DNA from 4 places in the Enterovibrio sp. QJM3NY_24 genome. Region 1 is predicted to be linked to each of the others. Evidence: predicted binding sites of a transcription regulator. Region 1 holds the regulator's gene; each other region holds the start of a gene.
The links. Region 1 encodes PurR, which represses purine synthesis genes. Its sites were predicted from a motif close to TNANGNAAACGTTTNCNTNA; they were not measured.

Region 1 (8,236 bases):
TTCAGCAATGGCCGCAACTGACGTAAAAACCACGTTCACTGGCGACGTGATACACGGTTCTCACTGGGGTGCATTCCGCGCCAAAGTAGAAAACGGCATCTGGATTGACACCGTGCCGTTTGAGCACGACCCACACCCAACCGCAATGCTTAACGCGGTTCGCGAAGTGGTCTACAACCCTTCTCGCGTGAAGTACCCAATGGTACGCATCGATTGGCTGAAGCACGGCTGGAAATCAGACACGACACAACGCGGTGAAAACCGTTTCGTCCGTGTGCCATGGTCTCAGGCTCTTGATTTCTTCCATCACGAGCTTGAGCGTGTTCAGAACACCTATGGCCCTAGCGCACTGTACGCCGGTAATACTGGTTGGCAATCAGTCGGTAAACTGAACGTTGCGGGTACCATGATGCACCGTGGTATTGGTCTGCATGGCTCCTTCCTAGCGAAAATGGGTGACTACTCAACGGGTTCTGCGCAAGTTGTTCTACCTTACGTTGCTGGCGCAATGGAAGTTTACGAGCAGCAAACATCGTGGCCTGTCGTTCTGGAAAACGCGAAAACTATCGTGATCTGGGGCAACGACCCGGTTAAGAACCTGCAAGTTGGCTGGCAGATCCCAGACCACAGCGTATACGGTTACTACCAGCAACTGGCTGAAAAAGTGAAAGCAGGCGAAATCAACGTTATCCACGTTGACCCTGTGAAAACCTCTTCATACAAGTACTTCGGTGGCAAGCAGATTGCGGTTAACCCACAAACTGACGTGCCTCTGATGTTAGCAATAGCGCACACCCTGTATACCGAGAAGCTGCACGATGAGCAGTTCTTGGCTGACTACACCACAGGTTTCGACAAGTTCCTTCCTTACCTATTGGGTGAGAAAGACGGCGTGGCGAAAACCCCAGAATGGGCAGAGAAAATCTGTGGCATTCAAGCTGATGAAATCCGCGAACTCGCGCGCATCATGGCAGGTGGTCGTACACAGATCATGGCGGGTTGGTGTTTGCAGCGCATGCAGCACGGTGAGCAATATGCATGGATGATCGTCGTTGTGTCGGCAATGCTGGGACAAATTGGTCTACCTGGTGGTGGTTTCGGTTTCGGCTGGCACTATAACGATGCAGGTACCGTGACTTCAGCTGGCCCGCTAATGTCTGGCTTCAACTCAGTAACAGGCGTTGAACCTATCCACAACGGTAGCTACAACGGTTACTCAAGTTTCATCCCGATTGCGCGCATTGTTGACTGCCTTGAAAACCCAGGCGATACCATTGATTTCAATGGCCAAAAAGTCAAATTCCCGCACATTAAGATGGCCATTTCTTGTGGTAGTAACCTGTTCCACCAGCACCAAGATCGTAACCGAATGATCAAGGCATGGCGTAACTTGGAAACCTACGTGTCTATTGACCATCAGTGGACTGCGAGCTGCCGTTTTGCTGATATCGTTCTGCCTGCAACGACAACTTACGAGCGTAACGACATCGAGTCATTCGGTAACCACTCGAACAAAGGCATTATTGCGATGAAACAAATCGTAGAGCCAATGTTTGAAGCGAAAGACGATTTCGATATCTTCCGCGAGCTGTGCACCCGTTTTGATCGCGAAGAAGCGTTCACCGGTGGCAAAACCAAAATGGAATGGATCGAAGAGATCTATAACGGTGCACGTCTGCAAGGCCGTGGTATTGGCGTTCGCATGCCAAACTTCGTTAAATTCTGGGAAGAAGAACAATTTATTGCCTTCCCTCAAGGTACCGAGTGGGTTCGTCACCAAGCATTCCGTAATGAACCTGATCTTGAGCCACTGGGCACAGCATCAGGTCTGATCGAGATCTACTGTAAGACAATCGCAGACATGGGTTACGACGACTGTCAGGGTCACCCTATGTGGTTCGAAAAAGTAGAGCGTAGCCATGGCGGTCCTAAGTCAAAGCGCTACCCGCTGCACATGCAAAGCTGTCACCCTAACTACCGTCTGCACTCGCAATTGTGTTCGTCAGACGCGTTCCGTGACACTTACGCAGTCGCGGGTCGTGAGCCTTGCTACATCAACGCTGCTGACGCAAAAGCACGTGGCATTGTTTCTGGTGATGTGGTTCGTGTATTCAACGAACGTGGTCAGGTCCTTGCGGGCGCAGTCGTGACTGACGACTATAAAGCTGGCGTATGTCGTATTGAAGAAGGTGCTTGGTATGCGCCACTTGAAGGCGGCAAGCCGGGTACACTTTGTACTTACGGCGATCCAAACGTACTGACTGTAGACATCGGCACCTCTAAGTTAGCGCAAGCAACCTCTGCGCATACAGCACTGGTTGAGATTGAGAAGTACACTGGTGAAGCACCTGCAGTAACAGGCTTCAACGGCCCAATCAACGTTGACGGCGTTAACCCACTGTTCCCGGCGATGGATATCGCATAAGAGACAGTATGAAGAAAAGGGCAGCTTAGCTGCCCTTTTTTGCTCTATGTTAGATAGACTTAAAGTGCTTTTTTTCAACTAACGGAATGACAATGCAAGAATTTATTGCCATTAACGAACAACGTGCAGAATTTTACTGGTGGATGTCTTCCCTTTTCGCCAGTGAATTAACGCAAGATGATTTGAATAATTACCACGGCAGCAACATGGATAACTATTTTTCCGCGTTAGCCATGACCGAGGAATTGAAAGCACCGATCGTTGAATTTCGCAACGCGCTTGCCGCGCTAAAGCTCCGCGAAGATGCACAACTCGAGCTAGCCGCTGATTTCTGTGGTTTATTCCTCAGTACACCAAAAACAGGCGCATTGCCTTATGCGTCTATTTATATTGGTGAAACCGGTCTGTTGAACGATAAGCCCGCGCAAGAGATGGGTCAATGGATGGAAAAGTACGGCATTGCTCAACGTAAAGATTTCAATGAACCGTTTGACCATCTTGCGGTTGTGCTTGATTTCATAGGGAACTTGGTCATTCTTGCCAACAAGGAAACCGAAGAAGACCAACAAGAATCCATGATGCAAGAACAGCAAATATTTTTGGAAACCATGGTCATGCCGTGGCTAGGTAGTTTCCAAAAATCGCTAAACCAGTTTGATCAATTCGGTTTTTATAAAGCCGCTGGTGCATTGCTCACTGCATTTATCACACTGGATCTTTTGTTCCTTAAAGGCGAATAAAAAGGTGCCTATCTATACCCAAACAAATTCTCGCTAAACAAGCATTTTGAAGTGTTTGGTTATGATAAATGAAGCCGGGCAAGCCCGGTTTTTTCTTTTTTTGAGCTTGGAAAACAGAAAAAACCCGCTATTTCGCAAGCTTGATACGCATCAAGCTTACGCGAGTCGCTTCAATTGAATAATTGCGGGCGCGGTCATGAGCCAGTAAACTGTGAACGCAAGCGATTGGCATTGAGAAATTTCTGTAACATTACAAACGCCTCGTCATAGTGCCGCCGCAGCGTTCCCCCCTTCTCCCACACTTGATGGAAAGCAAGTTGCTGGCAGTGTCGATGAAACCTCGACGACAAGGGGATGAGAGTCCGTCTCTCCGCCTATAGAAAGAACGAATCCATTACGCCGCTTAGCATAGCGGCGTAAACATGTTGAGCAGCCACTATTTCTCAAGCTGCTAATGAAAACGATAAGAAGATTACCCAATGGCAACAATTAAAGATGTCGCACGCATGGCTGGTGTATCTACGACAACCGTTTCACACGTGATCAATAAAACACGCTTTGTCGCAGAAAACACAACCAAGAAAGTATGGGCCGCAGTCGACGACTTAAACTATGCACCGAGTGCAGTTGCGCGCAGCTTGAAATGTAACTCAACGCGCACGATTGGCATGCTGGTCACCAAATCTACCAATCCGTTCTTTGCGGAAGTTGTACATGGGGTAGAAGAATACTGCTACAAAGAAGGCTACACGCTTATCTTGTGTAACACCGAAGGTAACTTAGCGAAGCAACGCGACTACCTGCGCATGTTGGCAGAAAAACGCGTAGATGGCCTGTTGGTGATGTGTTCTGACTTGAATGAAGAACTTCTTATTCTATTAGAGAAAAAGAAAGATCTGCCGATGGTTGTGATGGATTGGGGCACGCAACATGTCAACACCGACTGCATTCAAGACAATGCCGAACTCGGTGGCTATATCGCGACCAAGTACTTTGTAGACAACGGCCATACCAAAATCGGCTGTATTTCAGGTCAGTTAGATAAACTCACCTGTCAGACGCGCTTGGCAGGCTTTAGAACTGCGTTGGCAGAAGCTGGCATTGAAGAAAATCCGAACTGGATTGTAGAAGCCGATTTTGAGTGTGACTCCGCAGTTGAAGCGGCAAAAGCATTATTGGCCCAAGAAGACCGCCCAACGGCTGTTTTTTGCTTTAATGACATCATGGCACTGGCTGCAATCAGTACCTTCCGTCAGGCCGGGTTAGACATTCCTAACGACATTTCTGTTATTGGCTACGATAACATTGATCTAGCCGCATTTTTCTCACCACCGTTGACGACAATTCATCAGCCGAAAAATCGACTGGGTAAAACTGCAATCAAACTGTTATTGGAACGTCTCGCCAATAAAGAGAACGAACAGCAGATTTTTGTTATGCAACCAGAGCTCATCATTCGCAGTTCGGTGAAAAATATCAACGCCGAGTAAAATACGCGCTCTCGCGGTACTTCTCTAAAAGCCCGACCACTTTTTGCGGTTGGGCTTTTTTTATTAACTGGCAAGTTTTCCGACTGACTCAACCTCATTATTGCGACTCACCTCTTAAAGGGTAAATTGCCTAGTTTTCTAGTGCTACCCTTAAACCCAGCTATAAAGTAGTCATCTTGGTCAAAAATACTTCAATTACAAAGACAACCGGATATTATCAATCACATCAATAAGATTCTATCTGAACCAAGATCACACTTTATGAGACCAGCAATAACGACAAAATGATGCGATTCAGTTAAGCTAAAACCCGTCAAGAAAAAGGCAAACCATCGCGAAAGCGTGGGACGCAAAGCTTCCGGCCTCACAACACTGATTTTATGTGTTGGTGGTAGCGGAGCTACCGATGACGTTAGCATTCACATACCGGATATTTCTGGTTCGTTGACAATTCTCTGAATTAGCTTTGCTACGTTGCTCCTTGACCATTCATCCAGGAACGTATTGATTGAGAATTAGTCACATGGATAAACCAACGCTAAAAAACACACTGAAGTTCTTCGAATGCCTTGGCAAAATCAAATCCCGCTCTATGTTTGGTGGGTTTGGTGTATTTTGCGATGAGACGATGTTCGCACTGGTTGTTAATGATCAGCTTCACCTTCGTGCTGGTCAAACGAATGAAGCTGAATTCAAACATCTGGCGATGAGCCCTTACGTCTACAAAAAACGCGGCTTCCCTGTTGTGACTAAATACTATGCTGTGCCTGAAAATTGGTGGGTAAAATCTGACGAGTTAATGGCCTATGCCACGACAGCACTCACCATTGCCAGAGACGATCAGCAAGAAAAAAAGACGGCGGCGCCAACGCGTATCAAAGATCTGCCAAACTTGCGACTCGCCACAGAGCGAATGCTAAAAAAAGCAGGTATCGATTCTGTCGAACAGTTGCAAACACAGGGCGCCGTGAGAGCTTATCGAGCTTTGCAGAAATCACACCAAGACACGCTTAGCCTTGAGCTACTTTGGGCACTGGAAGGCGCGATAGAAGGTAAACACTGGTCAGTGATTACGCCTCAACGCCGTGACGAACTTTTGCAAACCTTGCACCAGTAACGCCTCAAAACCCAGCTTTCATCCAGTCAGTACAACACTCCTTTTTGAGATTGTTCTGACTGGTCTAGATATCCATTTTCTCAGTTTTAATTGTCACCAGTACCCTATCAACGCCAACCTAATCGCACTCCATACTGTATTCACACTCAAAACATGACACTTCCTACTGCATTTTTACGACAATAAGGCTCACTAAACCGAAAATAACATCATGTTCCATTGCTTATTGGCTGCGGGACAAGCTATGTTTTCAGTCAAAAATACTCTCATTTCTTCAGATCTGTATTAAACCGCCAAAAAACCTCAAGAACACCATTAATGTGACACATGTCACATTGATGACAACAAATGCACTCAGTTGATTATCAATTGTTCGAAATTTGAACTAAGCCAAAAAGACAAGATAGATGAATGGCAACAATGAGATGCATTACAGCAAGCCGTTTCCCGATCAAATAGACAGAATATTTCGAGACCATTTTCGCAAATGGCCTAGACGATTCAAGTGGGCAGTGTTTTTTTGCTTCTTATTGCCGATCTCGTTTTATGCAGCCCTTGAACAGGGTATGTTTGCCCCTTCATTTTTAACGATTTTGGTCATTGTCTTCTTTGGCATTAACGCGACCGTTGTTATATGGGGTTTAAAAATGAACAGTTTCGCGCAGCGATATTGGCACAGGAACTACCATATCGGCGGTGCAACTACCCTAGCCATTGTTCCTTTGTCTTTGCTTATTGTTCAGTATTCTAAGTACTGCCTCTAGTTTATGGCTTCTCTGCGTCTTTCAGGCTGTCGTGACGACCATTCTTTAAACCAACGATAAGTCACCGCTATAACTCGAAAATTCAACCAACATGCATTCGTTGTCGTCATGCCCATTCCTAACGTTAAATCATTAATATTCATCAAATTACCGTACACTCCCTTCTAGACGAGCAGCCTAAAAATGCCCCGAGCATCGAAAAATTTGAGGAAGCATGTAATTAATTTCTCTGCCCTCAGGTCTTTATCACCAAGCAAAAATACGGAACGGTCGGAAACTTATGCGTCACGTGTTGTCGATTGTCGCAAGAACATTGTCGGGTCACAGAGTCGGTAAATAATTGTATTAATTCATTGAGATAATACGTTTTTTCTCAATCCAGTTTTAAACTTTTGCCATAGTTAACACAGTGACTAATTTCACAGGGTACGAACATTCCTGACGGTGTTGAACAACGTTATTACGAAAGGATTTCAAATGAACAAACAGAAGTTGAGCATTATCTTTGTCATTGCAGCCATATTTGTAACTTGGTTTGCTTTTGATCTGGGTGCACTTTTTACACTCGACAATGCCAAAGCTCAGCATGAAGCATTGAAAGACTCCATTTCACAGAATTTCCTCACCGCCAGTTTGGTTTACTTCCTGGTGTATATCACCATGACTGCCCTTTCTCTGCCCGGTGCCGCAATCGCAACACTACTCGGTGCGGCTTTGTTTGGGTTTTGGTGGGCATTACTGCTGGTTTCTTTTGCCAGCTCAATTGGCGCAACACTCGCGTTTTTGGTTAGCCGTTTCTTATTGAAGGACTCTATTCAAAACAAGTTTGGCAACAAGCTTTCGACCATTAACGAAGGCATCAAAAATGATGGTCCTTTCTACTTGCTGACACTTCGTTTAATTCCTGTCTTTCCGTTTTTCATTATCAACCTGCTGATGGGCTTAACGCCAATCCGCACGCTAACGTTTTACGTTGTGAGCCAAATCGGCATGTTGCCGGGTACAGCGGTTTACATCAACGCCGGTACGCAATTGGCACAAATTGATTCATTGAGCGGCATTGTGTCTCCCGGTGTGTTGCTGTCGTTAGTGCTGCTCGGTTTATTCCCAATTATTGCAAAGGTCATTATGAACTTTATCCAAAAACGCCGTGTGTACGCGAAATGGCAAAAGCCCGTCACCTTTGACCGAAACCTGATTGCCATTGGCGCGGGTGCTGGCGGTTTGGTCACGACCTATATCGGCGCGGCAGTGAAAGCCAAAGTCACTTTGATTGAAAAACACAAAATGGGCGGTGACTGTTTAAACACGGGTTGTGTCCCATCCAAAGCCCTGATCCGCGCGGGACACTCTGTGCACGAAATCAACCGCGCCAAAGAGTTTGGGGTGAATGCGGGTGAGCCGACGGTCGATTTCAAACAAGTGATGGGTCGAGTACATCAAGTGATCGCTGATATCGAACCTCATGACTCCGTAGAGCGTTATTCAAAGCTTGGTGTGGAATGTATTCAAGGTGAAGCGAAAATCCTCTCTCCGTGGGAAGTAGAGGTAAACGGAGAACGCTTGACCACAAGGAACATTGTTATCGCAACGGGTGCTCGTCCTCTCGTTCCAGGCATCCCTGGCCTACAAGAGGTGAGCTATTTGACCTCTGACAACGTGTGGGAGCTACAAGAACTGCCTAAGAAACTCTTGGTACT
Region 2 (8,236 bases), 1.3 Mb from region 1:
TACGCAGCATCCATTGCCGCCGCGTCTAATCCTGTTGTTCAAATGAAACTGGACAACCTGCCTCAGTAAGGTTTGAGTATGATGCGCAAGGGATGGAAACGTGTTAGTGCAGTAGCCTTGCTTGGAACACTGCTTATTGGTTGTGCCGGTGAAGAAGATTCGATTGTCATGGCACCTGTGCCTGTGGTTGAGAATACCTTTACGCCCGAGTCATTTTGGTCATCTAACGTCGGTGATGGTGTTGGGCGCTATTATAGTAACCTCACCCCAGCTTACGAATATGGCAAAGTGTATGCAGCGGATCGTGGTGGTGAAGTAAAAGCCATTGACGGTGAAACAGGAAAAACGCTGTGGACGGTTAACTTAAGTGAAGAAAAGCCTGCGTTAATCTCCGGTGGTATTACGGCATCGTACAGTAAGTTGTATCTGGGCACCGAAACAGGTGAACTGATTGCACTGGATGAAGAAACCGGAGATCTGGTTTGGCGTATTAACGCGGGTGGTGAAATCTTGTCGAAACCACTAGCGGACGAAAGCCTGATTGTGGTAAATACGAGTCGCGGTGAATTGGCAGCCTTTGATGCTGAATCCGGTGAAGAGCGCTGGCGTATTTCTACCGATGTTCCCAATCTGACGTTACGTGGTGATAGCTCACCGGTTGCTATCTCTGGTGGTGTGTTCTGGGGAATGGCAAATGGTCGCTTAGGTGCCGCTTTCATCGAAAACGGTAACATCATTTGGCAGCAAACTGTGGCAAGCCCTAAAGGTGCAACAGAAATCGATCGTTTGGTCGATGTTGATGCAACGCCGGTGATTTCAGGTTCGCTACTTTACGCCGTTGGTTACAATGGTCAGCTAGTGGCAATTGATTTGCGTTCAGGAAGACCAGCATGGAAGCGCACCTACAGTTCAACAACGGATTTCTTGGTGGTGGGCAGCTATTTGTTCCTTGTCACCGATAAAGACCATGTTGTCGCCGTTGATGCACGCAGTGGTACAGAGCTTTGGCAAAATCGCGATCTTGAATATCGCCAGCTAACAGCTCCAGTCGCCATTTCTGGTTATGTTGTGGTGGGAGATGCGGAAGGTTATCTGCATTGGCTTGACCCAACAACGGGTGAATTTGTCGCTCAACAACAACTGGATGACAGCGGCATTGCGGTAGCGCCAATAAAAGCGGATGACGCGTATATTGTTATCACGCGCGATGGTCGTATTAGTAAAAAGCAAACGCAGTAACATCAAGCGTTTATAAATTATTCGGCTCCTGGACCCTAAGGTTCAGGAGCCGCTGTTATTAATGAATATGAGATTTTAAGAGGTCAGTATGATTCCTGTAGTAGCCCTTGTTGGGCGTCCAAATGTGGGGAAGTCGACACTCTTTAACCGGCTGACAAGGACGCGCGATGCGCTGGTGGCCGATTTTCCGGGTTTGACCAGGGATCGTAAATACGGAAAAGCCATGCTGGGTGAGCATGAGTTCATTGTGGTGGACACTGGTGGTATCGACGGTACCGAAGAAGGTGTTGAAACCAAAATGGCTGAGCAGTCACTGGCGGCGATTGAAGAAGCGGATGTCGTGTTGTTCATGGTTGATGGCCGCGCAGGCCTGACGGTTGCAGATGAAGCGATTGCGCAGCATCTTCGCAGCCGTGAAAAGACAACCTTCCTTGTGGTGAACAAAGTCGACGGTATTGATGCTGATGCTGCCAGTGCGGAATTCTGGCAGTTAGGCATGAGCAACATGTTCCAAATCGCTGCGGCGCATGGACGTGGTGTACTTGGTTTGATTGACCGTGCATTAAAACCGTTTGCAGAATCGCTGGCTGAACAAGAAGCTGACGAGGAAGGCTTGGTTGATTTAACTGGCGAGCAAGACTTTGAAGACGAAGACAAAGAGCTGACTGAGGAAGATGCGGAATCGGCGCTAGAGCGTCTGCGTAATCGTCCGATCAAGTTCAGTATCATTGGTCGTCCAAACGTGGGTAAATCGACACTGACTAACCGTATTCTTGGCGAAGACCGTGTCGTGGTCTTCGATATGCCTGGTACCACACGTGATTCCATCTACATTCCGATGGAGCGTGATGGCCGTGAATACGTGATCATTGATACAGCCGGTGTTCGCCGTCGTAAGCGTGTGAACGAAAAAGTAGAGAAGTTCTCTGTTATTCAAACGCTGAAAGCCATTGAAGATGCCAACGTTGTGTTATTGGTGATTGATGCGCGTGAAAACATTTCAGACCAAGACCTAAGCTTGTTGGGCTTTGCGTTGAACGCTGGCCGTTCAATCGTGATCGCCGTGAACAAATGGGATGGTCTGGACAATGATGTGAAAGACCGCGTGAAGTCAGAACTTGATCGTCGTCTTGGCTTTGTTGATTTCGCCCGTATTCACTTTATTTCTGCATTGCATGGAACCGGTGTTGGTCACTTGTTTGAGTCAATTCAAGAAGCGTATGAGTCTGCGACTAAGCGTATTAGCACTTCAATGCTGACTCGAATCATGAGCATGGCTCAAGATGATCACCAGCCACCAATGATCCGTGGACGTCGTGTGAAGCTGAAATATGCGCACGCAGGCGGTTACAATCCACCAATCATTGTTATTCATGGTAACCAAGTGCGTGAGCTGCCCGCTGCGTACAAACGTTACCTGATGAACTACTACCGCAAATCACTGAAAATCATGGGTACACCAATTCGCATTCAGTTCCAAAACAGCGAAAACCCATTTGAAGGCAAGAAAGAAAACCTGACTATCTCTCAGTCTCGCCAACGTAAGCGATTGATGGATATGGTAAAACATCGCGGTAAGAAGTAATCATACTGTGAAAAGAAGAAAGCCGACCTTAGTGGTCGGCTTTTTTATGCCTGTCATTTATACCAACCGGAACAAGTATTCAGTCATTCTTGCTGAACAAGCACCCTGTGGTTGCTTAGGTATTAGTCGCGTAACGACTGAGTGCAATCTCTTCCTTGCTCTTGTTGATTTTTCCTGCGCAAAGTTTAGTCCGATTACTATTAGCCGAAACGATGAAGATTGAATGACAGTTCATGTAATTTATACATTGGCGATATTCTTCCGATAATCTGCGGATAGTATCGCCATTCATTAGCGTCTATTTGATTAAAACTCGCATGATCTGACACTATCGATGTGTGATCTGTTGCTTATTTTGCAGCCTAATATAGATCTTTGTCACATTTACGGGGGCATGAAAGCGAGAAATATCGTTCTAGGGCACCAAGGTGATTTTTTACTCGGCTACTAAAGCAACTTGTATTTACTAAATACTGATAAGTTTGATGATTTTTAAATTTATTGGAGTTTAATATCGCTTAAAATCCAAATACAGAACATGTAACTTATGCTTTCGGGAGTTGTATTGATAAATATTCTTTTAGGGGTAGATCGCTGATCGGATCCCATAAACACCTCGATCAGACGATCTTGATAGGATCCAGCGAGAGGCTGTTCTGTTAGATCTCAGCGTTAAGTTAGAATAGCGCGTAAAACGAATACAGAAAATATGGGCGTATAAAAGTGCGACTTGGACAGCTAAGGGGAATGATGTATGGAAAATAACTGCCCAGAGTGTGGTGTGGTAATGCGTTGGGAACAGGGCACGTATCACTGTGGACCTTGCGATAAAGTCTTTATAAAACAGGGGTATTGTCAAACTTGCGACGTGCAATTAGAAAAGCTGCAGGCGTGTGGTGCGACAAATTATTTCTGCAATCAGTGCAATGAGTTGAAGTCTCGCTCGAGCGCGAGAATTGTATTTGAGACACAAAAAACGGCGTCGCAATGACACCGTTCTAGACGTGCTTTGACGCGATCCTAGATCACTGTGGATTGGATCTCGCCGCTCGATAATACTGTGGTGATCTGATCGCCGGATTTCACGTCACTGTCAGACCGGATCACTTTGTTATTCTTGCCTCGAGTGATCGAATATCCTCGAGCCAGTGTGGCGAGCGGGCTGACTGCGTCCAAGGTTTCCATTTTCAGGGCTAATTCATGCTGATGTTGGCGTAACTGACGGTGCATGGCGTCAGTTAAACGCTGCTGTGTGTATCCTAATTGCGTGCTGAGTCCTGGCAGTTGGTTCGCTGGCGAGAAACGCTCTAAACGCTGACTCGCTCTATCTAGGCGCTGCGCATCAGTTTGCAGTTTGGTTCGCATGGATTGGTAGAGACGACGTTCGAGCTCGTCAAACTGCTGTGCTTGCTGTTGCAGACGAGCTTGGGGGTGTTGCATTGCCAATCGGTGTTGCAGGCGTGTGAGGCGCTCCTGGCTACGTGATAGGTGTCGACTGAACACATGTGCCAGCCGATCGCTGCGTTGCGAAAACTGTTGGGCTCGTACTGAGGTATCTCTGCTCACCAATTCAGCCGCAGCAGAAGGCGTGGGTGCGCGCATGTCCGCAACAAAGTCGGCGATGGTTACATCGACCTCATGACCCACGGCACTGACAATAGGAATGCTGCTTGCAGCAATGGTGCGCGCCACTATTTCTTCGTTGAAACACCATAAGTCCTCTAACGAACCGCCACCGCGTCCCACAATAAGCACATCACACTCGTCACGACTGTTGGCTCGGCCAATCGCTTGCGCTATTTGGATCGCCGCGTCTTTTCCCTGAACTTGAGTAGGGTATATCACCACGGGCAGACTTGGGTCCCGGCGCTTTAATACATGTAAAATATCGTGAAGGGCAGCGCCAGTTTTTGAGGTGATGATCCCGACGCGTCTTGGCTGTTCGGGTAATGTTTTTTTGGTACTGGCTGCAAACAGACCTTCCGCCGCCAGTTGCATTTTCAGCTTCTCAAATTGCTGCTGAAGCATGCCATCTCCTTCCGGCTGCATGCTTTCAACAATGATTTGGTAGTCGCCGCGCGGTTCATACAAGGACAATCTGGCGCGAACCAGTACTTGATTGCCGTTGGCTGGCTTAAAGGTCACACGGCGATTGTTGCCTTTGAACATGGCACATTTCACCTGAGCACGGCTGTCTTTGAGGGTGAAATACCAGTGGCCAGACACAGGAACAGTAAGATTTGATACTTCGCCAACCAGCCAGACGATGCCCATTTCGTTCTCGAGTAGAAGACGAACTTCGGCGTTCAAACGAGAGACGGTGAAAATGTTTTCGTTAGGGCTTGTCATCACCAGTTAGCCTTAAATATCAGCGGGTTTTCGTCATGGTACTGGGGCAAAAAATGAATGCCAAACGTTTTCGTTAAAATCTATAGCCAAACGTTTGCGTCATCAGTATAATGCTGCGGCAATATTTAGTCCCCCGTATTTACTTTTGGCGTGAGATATTGCAATGTTACGAATAGCTAAAGAAGCACTAACTTTTGATGATGTATTGCTGGTCCCAGCACATTCCACAGTTCTTCCAAACACTGCCGACTTACGTACTCAACTGACGAAAACTATTTCTCTGAATATCCCTCTGATCTCAGCGGCGATGGACACAGTGACAGAAGCCCGTCTCGCGATTGCGTTAGCTCAAGAAGGCGGTATCGGATTCATCCACAAAAACATGACTATCGAACAACAAGCAGAACAAGTTCGCTTGGTGAAAATTTTCGAAGCAGGTGTGGTCTCCAACCCAGTCACTGTTACCCCAAATCAAACCATTGCAGATGTGAAAATGCTGACTGAGCGTAATGGCTTTGCAGGTTTCCCTGTGGTGACTGAGAGCAATGAGCTTGTTGGTATCATTACTGGCCGTGATGTTCGCTTTGTTATCGACCTTAGCCTGAAAGTGGCTGATGTGATGACACCAAAAGATCGTCTGGCAACAGTGAAAGAAGGCGCAAGCCCTGAAGAAGTGCAAAAGCTGATGCAACAATTCCGTGTTGAGAAAGTGTTGGTTGTGAATGATGACCACCATCTCAGCGGTATGATCACAGCAAAAGATTTCCAAAAAGCAGAACGCAAACCCAACGCGTGTAAAGACGAAAAAGGCCGTCTACGTGTAGGTGCAGCTGTTGGCGCGGGTGCTGGCAACGAAGAACGCGTTGCGGCACTGGTTGAAGCCGGTGTTGACGTGTTGCTTATCGATTCTTCTCACGGTCATTCTGAAGGTGTTCTTCAGCGTATTCGTGAAACACGTGCGGCATTCCCTGATCTGCAAATCATTGGCGGTAACGTCGCAACCGGTTCTGGTGCAAAAGCGCTGATCGAAGCGGGCGTCAACGCAGTAAAAGTCGGTATCGGCCCGGGTTCAATTTGTACTACGCGCATCGTGACCGGTGTGGGTGTGCCACAAATAACTGCGATTTCTGACGCAGTTGAAGTGGCTGACCAATACGGCATCCCTGTCGTTGCTGACGGCGGTATTCGTTTCTCTGGTGACATGTGTAAGGCGATTGTCGCTGGCGCATCGTGTGTAATGGTTGGCTCAATGCTAGCGGGTACTGAAGAGTCTCCGGGTGAAGTTGAGCTGTATCAAGGCCGCTCTTACAAGTCTTACCGTGGCATGGGTTCATTGGGTGCCATGTCTAAAGGGTCATCTGACCGCTACTTCCAGACAGATAACGCTGCCGACAAGCTTGTACCTGAAGGCATTGAAGGCCGCGTGGCTTACAAAGGCCGTCTGAAAGAAATTATTCACCAGCAAATGGGTGGTTTGCGCTCGTGCATGGGCCTAACGGGTTCTGCAACGGTTGATGCTCTGCGCACAAAAGCAGAATTCGTTCGCATCACAGGTGCAGGCATGACTGAATCGCACGCACATGATGTGACGATCACGAAAGAAGCGCCAAACTACCGTACTGGGCAGTAATCTTTTTTTACAAATACCAAGGGGCGTTGCCCCTTGAATCGCTGACATTTTGAGACAAGCTGAAATGACTAAAAATATTCACGACCAACGTATTCTGATCCTCGACTTCGGCTCACAGTACACGCAGCTTATTGCGCGTCGTATCCGTGAAATCGGTGTGTATTGCGAATTGTGGGGCTGGGACGTCGATGAGCAGGATATTCGTGACTTCAACCCAGATGGCATCATCCTTTCTGGTGGCCCTGAAAGTGTGACGGAAGCGGGTTCTCCTCGTGCACCGGAATATGTGTTCACCGCTGGTGTGCCTGTTTTGGGTGTGTGCTACGGCATGCAAACCATGTCCGCGCAACTTGGCGGTAAAGTTTCAGGATCAACGGAACGCGAATTCGGCTACGCAAAAGTCACTCTCGACAATGCGGGTAGCCTGTTTGAAGGTATCGAAGATTCTATCAACGAAGAAGGCTTAGGCATTCTTGATGTATGGATGAGCCACGGTGACAAAGTGGTCGAGATCCCAGCTGACTTCGTGAAAGTGGCGTCAACCGATACTTGCCCATTCGCGGCAATGGCCAATGAAGAGAAGCGTTTCTATGGTGTGCAATTCCACCCAGAAGTGACACATACTCGTCAAGGTCACCGCATGCTTGAGCGTTTCGTTCTCGACATTTGTGGTTGTGAGCGTCTTTGGACGTCAGCATCGATCATTGAAAACGCCATTGAAAGCATCAAAGAGCAAGTGGGTGATGACGAAGTGATCCTAGGCCTGTCAGGCGGTGTGGATTCTTCTGTTGTTGCTATGCTTATTCACCGCGCGATCGGTGACAAGTTAACGTGCGTATTTGTTGATAATGGTCTGCTACGTCTTAATGAAGGCGAGCAAGTTATGGACATGTTTGGCGATCATTTCGGATTGAACATCGTTCATGTGAAAGCGGAGCAACGCTTCCTTTCTGCACTTGAAGGCATTGCTGATCCAGAAGCTAAGCGTAAGAAAATTGGCCACGTGTTTATTGATGTATTCGATGAAGAATCGAAGAAGTTGGACAACGCGAAGTGGTTGGCGCAAGGCACTATCTACCCTGACGTGATCGAATCTGCCGCATCGAAGACGGGTAAAGCACACGTGATCAAATCTCACCATAACGTTGGCGGTCTGCCAGACGACATGGAAATGGGATTGGTTGAGCCGCTTAAAGAGCTGTTCAAGGATGAAGTGCGTAAGATTGGTCTTGAGCTTGGCCTGCCTTACAACATGCTTTACCGCCACCCGTTCCCAGGTCCAGGCCTTGGTGTTCGCGTGTTGGGTGAAGTGAAAAAAGAGTACTGTGATTTGCTACGTCGTGCTGATGCTATCTTCATTGAGGAATTGCATAACGCAGACTTGTATAACAAAGTGTCTCAAGCCTTCACGGTATTCCTACCAGTGCGCTCAG
Region 3 (8,236 bases), 1.5 Mb from region 1:
CTGTATACGCCATTGTAGCACGTGTGTAGCCCTACTCGTAAGGGCCATGATGACTTGACGTCGTCCCCACCTTCCTCCGGTTTATCACCGGCAGTCTCCCTGGAGTTCCCACCATTACGTGCTGGCAAACAAGGATAAGGGTTGCGCTCGTTGCGGGACTTAACCCAACATTTCACAACACGAGCTGACGACAGCCATGCAGCACCTGTCTCACAGTTCCCGAAGGCACACCAAAATCTCTTCCGGCTTCTGTGGATGTCAAGAGTAGGTAAGGTTCTTCGCGTTGCATCGAATTAAACCACATGCTCCACCGCTTGTGCGGGCCCCCGTCAATTCATTTGAGTTTTAATCTTGCGACCGTACTCCCCAGGCGGTCTACTTAACGCGTTAGCTCCGGAAGCCACGGCTCTAGGCCACAACCTCCAAGTAGACATCGTTTACAGCGTGGACTACCAGGGTATCTAATCCTGTTTGCTCCCCACGCTTTCGCATCTGAGCGTCAGTCTTTGTCCAGGGGGCCGCCTTCGCCACCGGTATTCCTTCAGATCTCTACGCATTTCACCGCTACACCTGAAATTCTACCCCCCTCTACAAGACTCTAGCCTGCCAGTTCAAAATGCGGTTCCCAGGTTGAGCCCGGGGCTTTCACATCTTGCTTAACAAACCGCCTGCATGCGCTTTACGCCCAGTAATTCCGATTAACGCTCGCACCCTCCGTATTACCGCGGCTGCTGGCACGGAGTTAGCCGGTGCTTCTTCTGCAGCTAACGTCAAACGAACACGCTATTAACGTATCCGCCTTCCTCACTGCTGAAAGTGCTTTACAACCCGAAGGCCTTCTTCACACACGCGGCATGGCTGCATCAGGCTTGCGCCCATTGTGCAATATTCCCCACTGCTGCCTCCCGTAGGAGTCTGGACCGTGTCTCAGTTCCAGTGTGGCTGATCATCCTCTCAAACCAGCTAGGGATCGTCGCCTTGGTGAGCCATTACCTCACCAACTAGCTAATCCCAACTGGGCCCATCCCGACGCGAGAGGTCCGAAGATCCCCCTCTTTGGTCCGTAGACATCATGCGGTATTAGCAGTCGTTTCCAACTGTTATCCCCCACGTCAGGGCAGGTTCCCAGCCATTACTCACCCGTCCGCCGCTCGTCATCTTCAAAAGCAAGCTCTTGAAATGTTACCGCTCGACTTGCATGTGTTAGGCCTGCCGCCAGCGTTCAATCTGAGCCATGATCAAACTCTTCAATTAGAATTTTTCTTGTTATCCCCATTTCCGAAGAAACAGGTCTAACGCTCAATGAATACTGAATTACTTTTTTGCCCTAAGGCAAAACTGCATTGACTGCGTTGACAGTGTTACTCCGAAGAGCTCAACCATCTTGGGTCACTCAGTTCATTGATAAATCTTATGTCTATCAAGTACGAGTGCCCACACAGATTGTATAGGTCAAATTGTTAAAGAACGTTGACTGTAGAAGCTGCTCTTTTGGAGTAGTCTTCTCATCGTCAGGGCTGCGAATTCTACGCTGCCGGGCGATGAAGTCAAGAAGAAATTTTGAGATTTTTCAGCGTGCTGCTCACCGCCTCCAAAACGTCTTGTTGACTCCCTTCAACCGCGATAAGCACTGGGCTTTTCCGTTGAAGCAGGCGGGCATTCTACTGATTGGGTCGTTAACGTCAAGCGTTTATTTCCATTCAGTTTTGAAGCCGTTTTCGCCGTACTGATTGGATGTGCAATGCCTTAGTTGGCGCCGCGCTCCGTGTCAGTGAGGTCGCATTATAGGGAGGTTTGAGATCTTGGCAAGGGCTTTATTGCAGGTTTTCATCCAAAACGACCCGTTCGGTCGATTTTCGCTCTAAAGACCACTAAATCACATTAAACCGCTGAAGAATTGCACTCTTCCGGCCATCGAGATAGTCTGAGATTCATATATCCCGTCAGGAAATCATGATGACTTCTATACTTCGCAGCTATAAAGGTATCTTCCCTCAGGTTGGCGCACGAGTTTATATCGATCCAACATCCGTCTTAGTTGGCGACATAGCTTTAGGTAATGATGTAAGTATCTGGCCTTTTGTCGCAGCTCGTGGTGACGTTAACCACATTCGTCTCGGTGATCGTACCAATATTCAGGATGGTTCGGTATTACACGTGACCCACAAGAACAATGATAACCCTGAAGGCTACCCCCTCATTATTGGTAATGACGTTACTGTTGGTCATAAGGTGATGCTGCATGGTTGCACGATTGGGAACAATGTACTGGTCGGAATGGGTGCTATCGTATTGGATGGCGTCATCATCGAAGATAATGTGATGATTGGAGCAGGCAGTCTGGTGCCACCAGGGAAGCGTCTCGAATCAGGATATCTTTATGTCGGTAGCCCAGTGAAACAAGCTCGCCCATTGAAAGAAGCAGAACGAGCGTTCTTGCAAAAATCCTCTGACAACTATGTAGCAACGAAGAACGAGTATTTAGCTGAAAGCTAACTGACCCAAACCTCCCCGCGCTCATTGATGTCTTCAGCTTCAATTGCCTCTTGCGCTAGGTCTTCATAATCGAAGCGATACTGACTAAAAACATCCAGTATCGCTTTTTCTGATGTTAACTCACCCTGATGTTGCTTTTGCAGATCCGCAATAGCAACGAAACAAGGGATCAGAACTCCAGACTGTTGAGCATCGAAATGCACCGCCTGCCTATCAGCACTTATGCGCTGATCATCGGCGAAAATAATACTTTGATTCATCACTAATCCGCCAAGTTACGGCGAAGCTCCCTTAATACCTGAGTCGTTCCGGGTCTAAGACCTCGCCATATAGTGAAACTTTCGGCAGCTTGTCCCACCAACATACCCAAACCATCAATAACGCGAGATGCACCTTGCGCCTTAGCCCATTGGTTACTGCTCGTTAAACCTGCACCATACACCATGTCATAGACAGTGGTATTTTCACCAATAACAGAAGAAGGGATATTGGGATGGTCACCCGATAGGCTCGCGGACGTTGAATTGATGATGACATCAAATGCTGAGCCTTCTAGCTCATCAAATGCCTTGGCTGAGACATTCCCATGTTCTGAAAACAATTCAGACAAGGTTAATGCTTTACTGGCTGTGCGATTCGCGACAACCAACGAGGCAGGATCATGCTTAAGCAAAGGCAATATCACCCCTCTTGCCGCACCGCCTGCTCCCAACAATAAAATGTTGGTGCCTTCAAGCTGGACATGATGACTCAATAAGTCTTGCACCAAACCTTCACCATCAGTGTTGTCACCGAGGATGCCACCGTCGTCGAGCTTTTTCAGGGTATTTACCGCGCCTGCTAGCTTAGCGCGCTCAGTCAGCATGGTTGCAAAAGCAAAAGCATCTTCTTTGAATGGCACAGTGACATTGCAGCCCTTTCCGCCCGAGGCAAAAAAAGCCGTTATAGCTTGGTTAAATTCGCCAATAGGTGCTTCAAACATTTCGTACGTCATCTGCTGACCTGTCTGGCGCGCAAACAATGTGTGTATAAAAGGGGATTTACTGTGTGATATCGGATTACCAACAACGACGTACTTATCCATTCGTGCTTACCAGTCCCTTGGTGTTAAATATTCGGTATAGAGCTTTTCTTCTGCGGAGCCCACTTCTGGCTCAAAACCGTATTGCCATCTGACGAGAGGTGGCATCGACATTAAGATAGATTCAGTACGTCCGCCACTTTGTAGACCGAATAATGTGCCACGGTCATACACAAGATTAAATTCAACATAGCGACCACGACGATAAAGCTGAAACTGTCGCTCTCGCTCTCCGTATTCTGTGTCTTTACGTTTTTGGACAATAGGTAAATAGGCATCAAGGAAGCCTTGACCCACCGCTTCTATATAATTAAGCGAGGCATCAAAACCCCAGCTATTAAGATCATCAAAAAAGAGGCCGCCTACACCGCGCGTTTCGTTGCGATGCGGTAAGAAGAAGTAGCGATCACACCACGCCTTATGTTCTTGATAAACATCATCGCCAAATGGCGCACAAATTACTTTGGCGGTTTGGTGCCAGTGAACACAATCCTCTTCAACTGGATAGAATGGGGTCAAGTCAAAGCCACCACCAAACCACCATACTGGGTCTTCACCCTCTTTTTCTGCAATAAAGAAACGAACGTTAGCATGAGACGTCGGTACATGAGGGTTGTTTGGATGAACAACTAAAGACACCCCCATCGCTTCGAAGCTTCGACCAGCAAGTTCTGGACGATGTGCGGTTGCGGATCCTGGCATCTTGTCGCCGAACACATGCGAAAAATTCACGCCCGCCTGTTCAAAAACAGCGCCCTCGCGCAATACGCGACTTTTACCTCCGCCCCCAGCTTCTCTTTGCCATGCATCTTCCTGAAATATTGCAACACCATCTTCTTGCTCTAATGCAGCACAGATAGAATCCTGAAGCGACAGTAAAAAGCGCTTTACAGCTTCTTTATCTACTTGCTGAGGGAGGTTTGGCACGTTAATTCCTTCTTTATTACTAACTTATTCAGCCTTGACGTAGCACCTTACCAGAACGCGCATCGCGGATCTCGGTTGGCTTATCACGTCCACCAATTATTCCATTCAACACACACGGTACGCGATCGCCAAGCTGGTTAACGACCTCTTCAACGGTTCTACAAGGCTCTTTACCGCTCAAGTTGGCACTGGTCGATGTGATTGGTTTTCCATAAGCAACGCACAATGCCTGAACATCAGGGTGATCAGACACACGCACGGCAACAGTGTCAAACTGGCCCGTCACCCAATCCGTGATGTTTTTGCCCGCAGGCATCACCCAGGTCACAGGGCCTGGCCAAGTGGCCAGCACATCCGCTTTGACACTATCACTCAAAGCATCGAGGTTAATATAACCGTCTAACTGCGCCAAGTTCGCAGCGATTAAGATTAAGCCCTTAGCTTTAATTCGCTCTTTGACCGACAGCAACGCTTGTACCGCTTGTACATTATCAGGGTCGCAACCAACGCCAAATACACCTTCTGTCGGGTATGCTATCACCTCACCGTGCGCCAATGCAGCGACACACTGTTCAACATTCGCCAAGGTTTCTCTCCTAATCAGGCATTTCGAAATTCGCCATACTATGACTAATTACCAATGTCATTCTCAACATTTTTGTCACACATCGAAACACACTCGTTAATTTTCATTCCACCCTAAACAAGTAAGCTTGTAGCGAAATGCACAGACGCAAACGTTTTCCTTGCGGATTTTTACCGATATAATGACGCGCAATTCCACTTCGCAGTACACGGTAGTTACAGGAGCAGATATGAAAGTCGGCATCATCATGGGTTCAAAATCCGATTGGCCAACCATGAAAAACGCAGCAGACATGCTGGATCACTTCGGCGTTGCGTATGAAACCAAGGTGGTTTCAGCCCACCGAACCCCTCAACTGCTTGCAGAGTATGCCAACAATGCTGCTTCTCGTGGCATAAAAGTTATCATTGCCGGTGCTGGCGGCGCAGCGCACCTCCCTGGTATGACCGCTGCATTTACCAGTCTTCCTGTTTTGGGTGTACCCGTTCAGTCAAAAGCATTGAAAGGCATGGACTCACTGCTTTCTATCGTACAAATGCCAAAAGGTGTTGCGGTTGGCACCCTTGCAATTGGTGATGCAGGTGCAGCCAATGCAGGCCTTCTAGCCGCGCAAATTCTCGCAACCAGCGATGACGCCCTAATGAGCAAAATCGATAACTTCCGCCAAACCCAAACAGAAACGGTTCTGGCTCACCCTGACCCGTCGGTAGGTTAATCATGAATGTGCTGGTTCTAGGTGCTGGGCAACTGGCACGAATGATGGCGTTAGCGGGAGCCCCGCTAAATCTAAAAGTTAGCGCGTATGATGTGCGAAGTGGCAATCTGGTTCACCCTGTCACACTCGAAGTGCTGGGTCATGGATTAGAAAACGGGATTGCAGGCGCTGATATTATCACTGCCGAGTTCGAGCATATCGCGCCTGATATTCTTAGCATCTGTCAGGCCAGCGGAAAGTTCTCCCCTGGAGAAGAAGCGATTCTGACCGGTGGTGATCGCCGCAAGGAAAAAGCTTTGCTCGACAAAGCAGGCGTCAACAATGCACGTTATCACACCATCCAAAACCGTGAAGATTTTGATACAGCCCTGAGCACCATCGGTGTACCAATGATCGTGAAAAGCGCCCTTGATGGCTACGATGGTAAAGGCCAGTGGCGCTTAAAATCCCTTGATGATATAGAGCCCACTTGGAGAGATATCGCTGTATTTTTGCAAGCATCTCATCAAGGTGATCGTCAGTGTGTCATTGCTGAAGAGTTCGTACCGTTTGATCGTGAAGTGTCATTGATTGGCGCTCGCAACGCGAACGGTGAGCTTGAAGCGTATCCGCTGACAGAAAATATCCATACCGATGGTATTTTGAGTGTTTCCGTTGCAGCGGGTGAAAACGAGGCGTTGCAAACTCAAGCCGAAGCCATGTTTAAAGCCGTGTCAGACGCTCTCGATTATGTCGGCGTGTTAGCAATAGAGTTCTTTGATGTTAACGGCACATTGATGGTAAACGAAATTGCGCCACGGGTGCACAACTCAGGCCATTGGACACAACAAGGCGCGGAAGTTTGCCAGTTTGAAAATCATCTGCGCGCGGTTTGCAATTTGCCACTCGGCAGTGCTGCCCGCATTCGCCCCACAGCCATGATCAACATCGTTGGTGAGGTGACAGTACCGGACGAAGTTATGCGTATTGCACATGTGCATTGGTACGACAAAGTACCACGTCCGGGACGTAAAATCGGTCACATCAATGTCTGTGCAGACACAACCGCCGAGCTGAGTATCATATTGAAGGATCTAACATCACTGCTGGCAGAAAATGAATTCCCAGCATTAAAAGATGCCGCATCTTCGCTAAGCAAATAAAATAAAAGCCGCAAATGCGGCTTTTATTTCACTGAAAGCTAGCACAAAAGCTAACCTTGCTTTTGCTGGCATTTCTTGCTGGCACAAACCTTAAACGCTCCCGCCGCCAATGTCTTCTCGAGCAACAACGGGTAACCGCAAATCTCGCATACGCCTTTAATGGGCTTAAGGTTGACAGCGAACTTGCACTTTGGGTAGCCATCACAGGCATAAAAGACTTTTCCAAAGCGCGACTTCTTCTCATGCAAAGCACCCGTTTTACACTCTGGGCACGCTACATCTATCCCATCACCACCTTCAGGTGCCTGATCACGCTTCTCAATATGCTGACACACCGGATACGATGAGCAGCCGATGAACATGCCAAAACGCCCCTGACGCAACACGAGTTCACTGCTACATTCAGGGCACGGCAACCCGAGCGCCTTCACCACATGGCCATCATTGTGGTTTAGTGATTCAGTAAAGTCACAGTCAGGGTGCGCAGAGCATGCTTTAAACGGTCCACGTTTACTGTGCCTAATAACAAGAACGCTGCCACATTGTGGGCAGCGTTCTTCTTGCTCCAGTGCATGTTCATGCGCACTGAAAAGCGATTCATCAATTTTTCCAGCCAAAACAGATTAGCCTCAAAAACTTATAGGAGAGTAGCCTTAGTGAAGGTACTCGTCTTCTGCTGTGCTATACAGCAGGTCTTCCATCTGATCATACGCGCGCTCATTACCTGGCACGTTGAACAGCACCATCAAGATCACCCATTTCAAGTCATCTAATGCGAATTCCTGCGTTTCCAATTCCATCACACGATCAATGACCATCTCACGGGTTTCTGGACTCAGCACGCTGATTTGTTCCAGAAATATCAAGAATCCGCGGCTTTCAGTATCCAGACGATCCATTTCTTTTGGCGTAAAGATACGAACCGAGGTCAACGCACTCCCCGTTAAATAAGGGGTCTTGTCGGCGTCTTGCAATAGCGCCAGTTTCTCCAGCCAGTTCAGCGCTTTATATATATCGTCCTGATGAAACCCTGCTCTGGAGAGTTCATCAGCCAATTCGTCCTGATCTACCAGCAACTCGACATCACTATGGATGTAAGTTTCAAACAGGTACATTAAGATGTCCATCATGGCTATCCCCTCCTCGCTCTGACATAGCCACCGGGTACTGCGGATACAAGCCCCAGTAGCTCTAGTTCTAACAACTTCATCATGATTTCGTGAACGGGTTGATCGCAGATCTCTGCAAGCACATCGACACACCTTGCTTCATTTCCTACGTTAGCCAAC
Region 4 (8,236 bases), 1.3 Mb from region 1:
ACACACTTTTCTGCAAAGCATCCAGCGCTTATCCCTCTTGGCTCACGCCCTGCAAGGAGGAGGACAGGAGCGGGAGCAAGCGGATGAAATCTGTTTAACATGAACTAAAAAACGCAGCGGTTGCTGCGTTTTTCTCTGTACGTTTATTGGCAGTGTATAGCCAGCTTAGTCACAAACGTACTCTACCACTTTCAAGCCAAACCCTGATAATGCATGGTAGCGCTTGTTGGCCGAAGAAAGCAGGCGCATTTCGGTCACCCCTAAATCTGCCAAGATTTGCGAGCCCACACCGACACGACGACTGGTGCCTTGCCATTTTGCTGACGCTGGCTGGTCGCCGTTATCTTGCGCTTCAAAAGTACGTACTTTATTGATAATGGCGTCAGAGGTCGATTCTTTACCCAAGATCACCAAAACACCGCCATCGGCGTTAATACGTTTCATGGCATCAGTCAGTGACCAACTTCTTTCCGCTGAACGATCGGAATGGAGCAGATCAGTGAAGGTGTCTTGAAGATGTACACGCACCAAAGTTGGCTGATTAGACACTTCGCCTTTGAGCAGCGCGTAGTGTACTTGATTATCAATGGTGTCACGGTAAGTAATCAGGTCAAACTCACCATATTCCGTCGGCAATTTGCACTTTGCCACACGTTCAATGGTGGTTTCATTGTTATTTCGGTATTCAATCAGGTCCGCAATAGTGCCAAGCTTGATGCCATGCTTCTCACCAAACAGTTCTAAATCAGGACGACGCGCCATGGTGCCATCTTCATTAAGGATTTCGACGATAACTGCGGCTGGAGAGCACCCTGCCAAACGCGCCAAATCACAGCCAGCTTCAGTATGACCCGCACGGGTCAGCACGCCACCATCTTGCGCCATCAATGGGAAAATGTGCCCTGGTTGAACCAGGTCAGCCGCAACCGCATTAGGTGCAACAGCGGCATCGACGGTACGCGCTCGGTCGGCCGCAGAGATCCCCGTGGTGACGCCTTCCGCCGCTTCAATAGACACCGTAAAGGCCGTGGAAAACTGTGCATTGTTGTCGCTAACCATCAAGGGCAAGCCAAGACGCTGGCAGCGCTCTTTCGTCATGGTCAAACAAATCAACCCTCGGCCGTACATCGCCATAAAGTTAATCGCTTCCGGTGAGATTTTTTCGGCGGCGATAATCAGGTCGCCTTCGTTCTCACGATCTTCGTCATCCATTAAGATGACCATTTTTCCATGACGAATATCGTCAATGATTTCTGCAGCGCTACTGATCGGCATTGTTCTGTCCCTGTTACTGTCAGTGCACATCGGCACGGTATTATTTGTCTACGCGAGTTAGCCCTGAGAGCTAACGACGTTATTTATCTACGCGAGTTATCTAATAAAACCAGATTCAGCAAGTTTTGCCATGGTAAGCCCACCCGAACCTGCTTGTTGAGCGGCACGATCACCCATCATCAGGCGCTCTAAATAGCGTGCGATAACATCAACTTCAAGGTTAACCTGCTGCCCGACACGTAACACTTCAATGGTCGTTTCAAGCGCAGTGTGAGGCACAATGGTCAGCTTGAAGCGATTGCCATCGACATCATTAATGGTAAGACTAATACCATCAATGGTCACCGAGCCTTTTTCTGCCAAATATTTGGCAAGACTTGCTGGGGCTTCCAACCAAAATTCGATAGCACGGCCTGATTGCGTGCGAGATACCACGGATGCCAAGCCATCAACATGACCCGACACCATGTGACCGCCAAATCGCGTGGTAGGTAGCATGGCTTTTTCAAGGTTCACGACCTGACCCGCTTGATACGTCGTAAATGCGGTGCGCTGAAGCGTTTCCATCGAGAGGTCAGCAACATAGCCATTACCCGTTAATTGCACGACGGTCAGGCAAACCCCATTGGTCGCGATACTGTCACCCAATTTCACATCCGATAAATCCAGATTGCCGCTTTCTACGGTCAGTGAAATGTCTTTGCCTTTTGGTGTGATTTTTCCGATGCGACCAACCGCTTCGATAATTCCTGTAAACATACGATTCTTTACTGCTTTTTCATACGAAGACGCACGTCATTACCAATTTGGCAAACATGCTTCAATTCAAAAGAGGGCACTTGATCCATCGCGGTCAAACCGCCGAAGTTCGCCAGTGCGCGACCATCTTGCCCAATCAGTTTAGGTGCTTGATAGAGAATAAGCTCATCGACAAGGCCCGCGTTGAGCAGGCTACCCGCCAATGTAGCACCCGCTTCCACCCAAAGATGATTAATCCCTTTTGCGGCAAGCGCTCGCAATGCGACATTCAAATCCAGCCCATGTTCATCTTTGGGAACACAAATCACATCAACATTTTCATGCGGATACGACACGTCAGTCGACGCCGTCAAAATAATGATCTCACCCTCAAGGGTGAACAAATGCGCGTCCGGTTTAATCTTGCCATGCGTATCGAGAATAACGCGTACAGGTTGACGCAACGAACCGAGATCATAGTCAGCTTGAATGCCCTTCGGCAGTTGCGCCCAACGAACATTCAGGGAAGGATTGTCATCCAGTACTGTCTGACTAGTCGAAAGCACAGCACCTGATTGTGCGCGAAAAACCTGCACATCGGCTCGCGCTTCGGGTCCGGTGATCCATTGGCTCTTGCCGTTTGACAATGCCGTTCGACCGTCAAGGCTCGCCGCCAGCTTTAGCTGTACATACGGCAATCCTGTTTTCATCATCTTGATGAAACCCGCATTCAGCGCTTCAGCTTGCATTTGCATCAAACCAACATCGACTTGAATGCCAGCGTCTCGCATGCGCTGAACACCACGCTCTGCGACTTTCGGATTGGGGTCAACCATGGCGCAAACCACTCGGCTGACACCAGCAGCAATTAATGCGTCGGCACATGGCGGCGTTCTGCCATGGTGCGAGCAGGGCTCCAGCGTGACATAGGCTGTCGCGCCTTTTGCTTTTTCACCTGCGCTGCGCAAAGCATGCACTTCAGCGTGCGGCTCGCCAGCGCGAAAATGAAAGCCGTCACCAACAATGTCATCATCTTGCGTGATCACACAGCCAACATTGGGGTTCGGTGCAGTGGTAAAGATGCCGCGTTTCGCCAAATCAATGGCGCGCAACATCATGTCTGAATCAAAAATAGAAAACATGTGATCGCTTACTTTTCCAGACGAGCAATTTCTTCGCCGAAGTCTCTGATGTCTTCAAAGCTATGGTACACAGACGCAAAACGGATATAAGCCACTTTATCGAGCTCTTTCAGCGCCTCCATAACCAAATTTCCTACCATGGTTGACGACACTTCGCGTTCACCGGTGGCTCGAATCGTGGATTTTATGGTGTTGATGGCCTTTTCGATATCGTCCGTGCTGACAGGACGTTTTTCAAGTGCTCGCTGAATACCACCGCGCAGCTTATCTTCGTCAAAAGGTTCTCTATTGCCATTGGTTTTGATGATACGCGGCATCACCAGTTCTGCTGTTTCAAACGTCGTATAACGTTCGCTACACGCCAAACACTGACGACGGCGACGCACCTGATGGCCGTCTGCGACCAATCGTGAATCAATGACTTTGGTGTCATTCGCACCACAAAATGGACAGTGCATCTCGCCTCCTCAAACAATTAACCAACAGTGTACCCGATTTAATCGCAAGGGTAAGCGGTGTTAAAGGAATTTCGGGCACAAAAAAAGCACCCGAAGGTGCTTTTTCAATCAGTCATAACTTACGCGTAAACAGGAAGGCGTTTGCAGATTTCCAACACTTTCGCTTTTGTCGCTTCAATCACTTGCTGATCGTTGATGTTATCCAACACATCACACATCCAGTTTGCCAATTCTTTAGCATCACTTTCTGTAAAGCCACGACGCGTGATCGCAGGCGTACCAACACGGATACCAGAAGTCACAAACGGGCTACGTGGGTCGTTAGGCACACTGTTTTTGTTCACAGTAATGTTCGCAGCACCCAAAGCAGCGTCGGCTTCTTTACCGGTGATGTCTTTGTCAATGAGGTCAACCAATAGCAGGTGGTTTTCAGTGCTGTTAGAGACGATTTTATAACCGCGCTCTTGGAACTGACCAACCATGGCTTTTGCATTAGCAACAACACGATGTTGATACGCTTTGAACTCAGGCTCCATCGCTTCTTTGAATGCGACCGCTTTTGCTGCGATAACATGCATCAATGGGCCACCCTGACCACCAGGGAATACTGCTGAGTTCAGCTTCTTGTACATGTCTTCGCCTGCGTTAGACAGGATAAGACCGCCGCGAGGACCGGCCAACGTTTTGTGCGTGGTGGTGGTCACAACATGTGCGTGTGGGATGGGTGTTGGGTAGGCGTCAGCTGCGATCAAACCTGCAACGTGTGCCATATCAACAAACAGGTAAGCACCCGCCTTGTCCGCGATTTCACGCATACGCGCCCAATCTACGATTTGTGAGTAAGCAGAAAAACCACCGATGATCATCTTAGGTTTGTGCTCAAGCGCCAGCGCTTCCATTTCGTCGTAGTTGATTTGACCCGCTTCGTCGATACCGTAAGGGATCACATTGTAGTGCTTACCAGAGAAGTTTACTGGTGAACCGTGAGTCAAGTGACCGCCGTGTGCCAAGCTCATGCCCAGAACCGTATCGCCTGGGTTCAGCAGAGCCATGTACACAGCGCTGTTTGCTTGAGAACCCGAGTGTGGCTGTACGTTTGCGTATTCTGCGCCAAACAACTCACAAGCACGATCAATCGCCAATGCTTCTGCTTTGTCTACATATTCACAACCGCCGTAGTAACGCTTGCCTGGGTAGCCTTCTGCGTACTTGTTGGTTAGCTGGGAACCCTGCGCTTCCATAACACGAGGACTGGTGTAGTTTTCTGACGCGATGAGCTCAATGTGCTCTTCCTGACGTGCTGTCTCTTCTTGGATCGCGGTAAATAGTTCCGGATCGTAATCAGCAATATTCATGTCACGCTTTAGCATCTGTATCTCCTGACTCAGATTGTTCCCTAGGCTAACGAATGTAACCAAGCTGACCGAATGACTCGTTGAAACAAAGCATCAGGTCAACCTGGTTAATACCTCACAATGGATAGATGACTGTCAATTCAACAACGTCAGTATCCGCGTAGACGCAAACGTTTTCGTCATGACCATCCTATCGCTGCGATTCTACAAAATTTGTTGCGCAACAGGTAGTAGCAATCACATTTTTTTTGTATCAACAAACATGGTCATTTTTCATTCTAGTCATGAATTGAATTCATTTTGACCAAAACAACCGTGTGTAAACCTTTGATCTTTACACTGCGTAACAAGGCGCTGACACTTGTGAAGCGCCAAATTTGCCCGCCCTCTTTTCTACGTATTGCATAGTCTTTAAGATGCCCTGCTTTTTGATTTATTTTGCATGTCGTTGCGTCATTTTCGCATTCATTCACGACACGTGAATTAGCCGTTTTCTAAGGAGTTGAAACGTTGATCCCACAGCCCAAACATACCACCATTGAAGATATGATCGCCATTTTGTCTGGCACTTTTCTTGTCGCCCAAGGTGTGTACTTTCTTCAGCAAGCAGGGCTACTCACAGGTGGAACAACAGGTCTTGCCCTGCTTGTTACGCAATTCGTCGATCTGTCTTTTGGTACGCTGTACTTTTTATTCAACATCCCTTTTTACATCATGGGCTGGCGACGATTTGGCACTCAATTCGCCTTACGCAGTGTGTTCGCGGGCGGTATGGTCTCGCTGATTGTTGATCATATCTCTCATGTATTTACCATCGGCTGGCTGTCACCGCTCTATTGCGGCTTGATTGGTGGGCTATTGATGGGTGTCGGCATGCTGATGATCTTTCGTCACAATGCGAGCTTGGGCGGGTTCAATGTTCTGGCGCTTATTTGTCAGGATAAATTCGGCATTCGTGCCGGTAATGTACAAATGGCCATTGATCTCGGCATTCTATTAGCATCATTCTTCTTTGTTTCGCCGTGGCTGCTGGCCTGTTCGGTGCTGGGCGCGGTTGTGCTGAACCTTGTGCTCACCATGAACCACAGGCCTGATCGCTACGTCGTGTGCTATTGACTGAACGGCCTCAAATAGGCCTAGAATAGAAAAGACCGCCAAGCTGGCGGTCTTTTTGTTTGTCTCGCGAGCATTGCGCTAACGCGCAAAGGTACAGAAGTACAGAAGTACAGAAGTACAGAAGTAGATTAAATCGCTTCTTCGTCTTCTTCACCGGTACGGATACGCACCACGCGCTCCACTTCAGTGACAAAGATTTTACCGTCGCCAATCTTGCCCGTTTGTGCGGTTTCAACAATGGTGTCGACGCACCGATCTGCTGCATCATCCGATACAACGATTTCTAATTTCACTTTTGGCAGAAAATCCACCATGTATTCAGCACCACGATACAGCTCAGTGTGGCCTTTTTGACGACCAAAACCTTTTACTTCCGAGACGGTCATACCCGTGATGCCGACTTCCGCCAATGCTTCACGTACATCGTCCAGTTTGAACGGTTTAATAATCGCTTCAATTTTTTTCATTTCGCATTCCCTTTAAATACCCGCTTTAAGCGTTAGCCAAGCGTTAGCGCCAATGTATTAATTGTAACCCCACTGCGAAGGCTTCGCGCAGCTTTCACAAAAAAATGAGTGGGTTAAACCAGTGATTTCTTCCATTGTGTGGTTTTGGCTTCTTCACAAGCAAATGGCGGTTGATAACCAGAATGGGCTAACAATGCCTGCATTGGCTTACGACCAATCACAGCGCCACAGTCCACTTTTAATTCATGAGTCACGGTCGCGGCGTACGCTTCTAATGCATTCAACAGCGCCTTACCAATACCCTGAAGGCGAGAAGCCTCGTCCACTTCAAGAAGCGTAATAGTCGCATCACTTACCATGATGCCGTTGTGGCGCTTTTCATGCTGTAACACGGCCACAGCAACAGGCACACCGTCTTTCTCTGCCACCAGCATGGGTAACTCCAAGTCGTTTGACGGAACCACCAATGACAACAAAGAAGGAAAACGGGCTTGAAGGGTGTCAGGGGCTTGCCCTGTCGGAATTAGCGTTAAGTTGATTGCACTATCCATTGCTCTTCTCTCCATGTTTTGCCGAAACACTTTACCCTCTCGCCAATACTGGACGCAATCAGATAAAAAAGCCGCCACCCGAAGGTAGCGGCTTGTGTCACAAGTTTTGCATATTTTGCTCGTTGGATACTGCTAACCCAAAGTCACACGTGCGTTGCGGAACATACGCATCCATGCACTGTCTTCACCCCAGTTGTCTGGGTGCCAAGAGTTAGCGACGGTACGGAACACTCGCTCTGGGTGAGGCATCATGATCGTTACACGACCGTCAGTGGTGGTTAACCCTGTGATACCGTTTGGCGAACCATTCGGGTTTGATGGGTAGCTTTCCGTCACTTTACCGAAGTTATCCAAATAACGCAGTGCAATGGTGCCTGATTGCTCAATAGCAGCAAGATGCTGGGCATCACGCACTTCCACACGACCTTCACCGTGAGAAACGGCAATCGGCATACGAGAACCGGCCATGCCACCAAGGAACAAAGATGGGTTTTCCTGCACTTCTACCAGACTGAATCGCGCTTCAAAGCGCTCAGATTCGTTGCGAACAAAACGTGGCCACAAATCCGCACCTGGGATCAGCTCATGCAAGTTAGACAGCATCTGACAACCATTACATACGCCCAGCGAGAAAGAATCACCGCGTTGGAAGAAGCGCGCGAATTGGTCGCGTGCATCATCGTTGAACAAAATCGACTTCGCCCAACCTTCACCCGCGCCCAGCACGTCACCGTACGAGAAACCGCCACAGGCAACCAGTCCGTTAAAGCCGTCCAATGACACCTTGCCGCCAAGAATATCGCTCATGTGAACGTCTTTGGCATCAAAACCTGCACGGTCAAACGCGGCGGCCATTTCGACATGAGAGTTAACGCCTTGCTCACGTAAAATCGCCATTTGAGGACGTGCGCCTGTCGCAATAAACGGCGCGGCAATGTCTTCTTTCACATCAAACGTCAGTGCCGCAGACAAACCTGGGTCGGTCACGTCTTTCTTGGCATCAAATTCTTGTTGTGCGCACGTTGGGTTGTCACGCATTGCTTGCATCTGGTACGTAGTTTCCGCCCATACAGCGCGAAGTTCCGTACGATTTTGTTCTAGCAACAGTGCATCACCGTTCCAAATACGCACCGT

Region 2: the regulator PurR is predicted to act here: its motif matches at 5,256-5,275, upstream of guaB (IMP dehydrogenase).
Region 3: the regulator PurR is predicted to act here: its motif matches at 5,234-5,253, upstream of purE (5-(carboxyamino)imidazole ribonucleotide mutase).
Region 4: the regulator PurR is predicted to act here: its motif matches at 5,131-5,150, upstream of glyA (serine hydroxymethyltransferase).

What each region holds. Positions count from the first base shown of each region.
Region 1 covers NZ_CM173519.1:2,055,375-2,063,610, forward strand. Annotated here, with positions in the region: gene torA (trimethylamine-N-oxide reductase TorA) at 1-2,425, shown strand, start outside; gene torD (molecular chaperone TorD) at 2,518-3,165, shown strand; gene purR (HTH-type transcriptional repressor PurR) at 3,645-4,655, shown strand; cyclic di-GMP riboswitch class I at 4,969-5,063, shown strand; gene AC3CIC_RS09025 (TfoX/Sxy family DNA transformation protein) at 5,179-5,772, shown strand; gene lpdA (dihydrolipoyl dehydrogenase) at 7,014-8,236, shown strand, end outside.
Region 2 covers NZ_CM173519.1:775,984-784,219, forward strand. Annotated here, with positions in the region: gene AC3CIC_RS03305 (YfgM family protein) at 1-69, shown strand, start outside; gene bamB (outer membrane protein assembly factor BamB) at 79-1,239, shown strand; gene der (ribosome biogenesis GTPase Der) at 1,328-2,824, shown strand; gene AC3CIC_RS03320 (zinc ribbon domain-containing protein) at 3,579-3,815, shown strand; gene xseA (exodeoxyribonuclease VII large subunit) at 3,845-5,173, opposite strand; gene guaB (IMP dehydrogenase) at 5,337-6,803, shown strand; gene guaA (glutamine-hydrolyzing GMP synthase) at 6,868-8,236, shown strand, end outside.
Region 3 covers NZ_CM173519.1:3,559,341-3,567,576, forward strand. Annotated here, with positions in the region: rRNA gene AC3CIC_RS16050 (16S ribosomal RNA) at 1-1,254, opposite strand, end outside; gene AC3CIC_RS16055 (gamma carbonic anhydrase family protein) at 1,957-2,496, shown strand; gene AC3CIC_RS16060 (DUF1488 family protein) at 2,493-2,756, opposite strand; gene aroE (shikimate dehydrogenase) at 2,759-3,580, opposite strand; gene hemF (oxygen-dependent coproporphyrinogen oxidase) at 3,587-4,504, opposite strand; gene tsaC (L-threonylcarbamoyladenylate synthase type 1 TsaC) at 4,533-5,090, opposite strand; gene purE (5-(carboxyamino)imidazole ribonucleotide mutase) at 5,320-5,805, shown strand; gene AC3CIC_RS16085 (5-(carboxyamino)imidazole ribonucleotide synthase) at 5,808-6,947, shown strand; gene AC3CIC_RS16090 (DNA topoisomerase family protein) at 6,998-7,564, opposite strand; gene AC3CIC_RS16095 (DUF494 family protein) at 7,601-8,077, opposite strand; gene dprA (DNA-processing protein DprA) at 8,080-8,236, opposite strand, start outside.
Region 4 covers NZ_CM173519.1:795,278-803,513, reverse strand. Annotated here, with positions in the region: gene ribBA (bifunctional 3,4-dihydroxy-2-butanone-4-phosphate synthase/GTP cyclohydrolase II) at 166-1,275, opposite strand; gene AC3CIC_RS03410 (riboflavin synthase) at 1,372-2,034, opposite strand; gene ribD (bifunctional diaminohydroxyphosphoribosylaminopyrimidine deaminase/5-amino-6-(5-phosphoribosylamino)uracil reductase RibD) at 2,043-3,155, opposite strand; gene nrdR (transcriptional regulator NrdR) at 3,164-3,613, opposite strand; gene glyA (serine hydroxymethyltransferase) at 3,733-4,983, opposite strand; gene AC3CIC_RS03390 (DUF6198 family protein) at 5,515-6,084, shown strand; gene glnB (nitrogen regulatory protein P-II) at 6,213-6,551, opposite strand; gene AC3CIC_RS03380 (GNAT family N-acetyltransferase) at 6,665-7,102, opposite strand; gene purL (phosphoribosylformylglycinamidine synthase) at 7,235-8,236, opposite strand, start outside.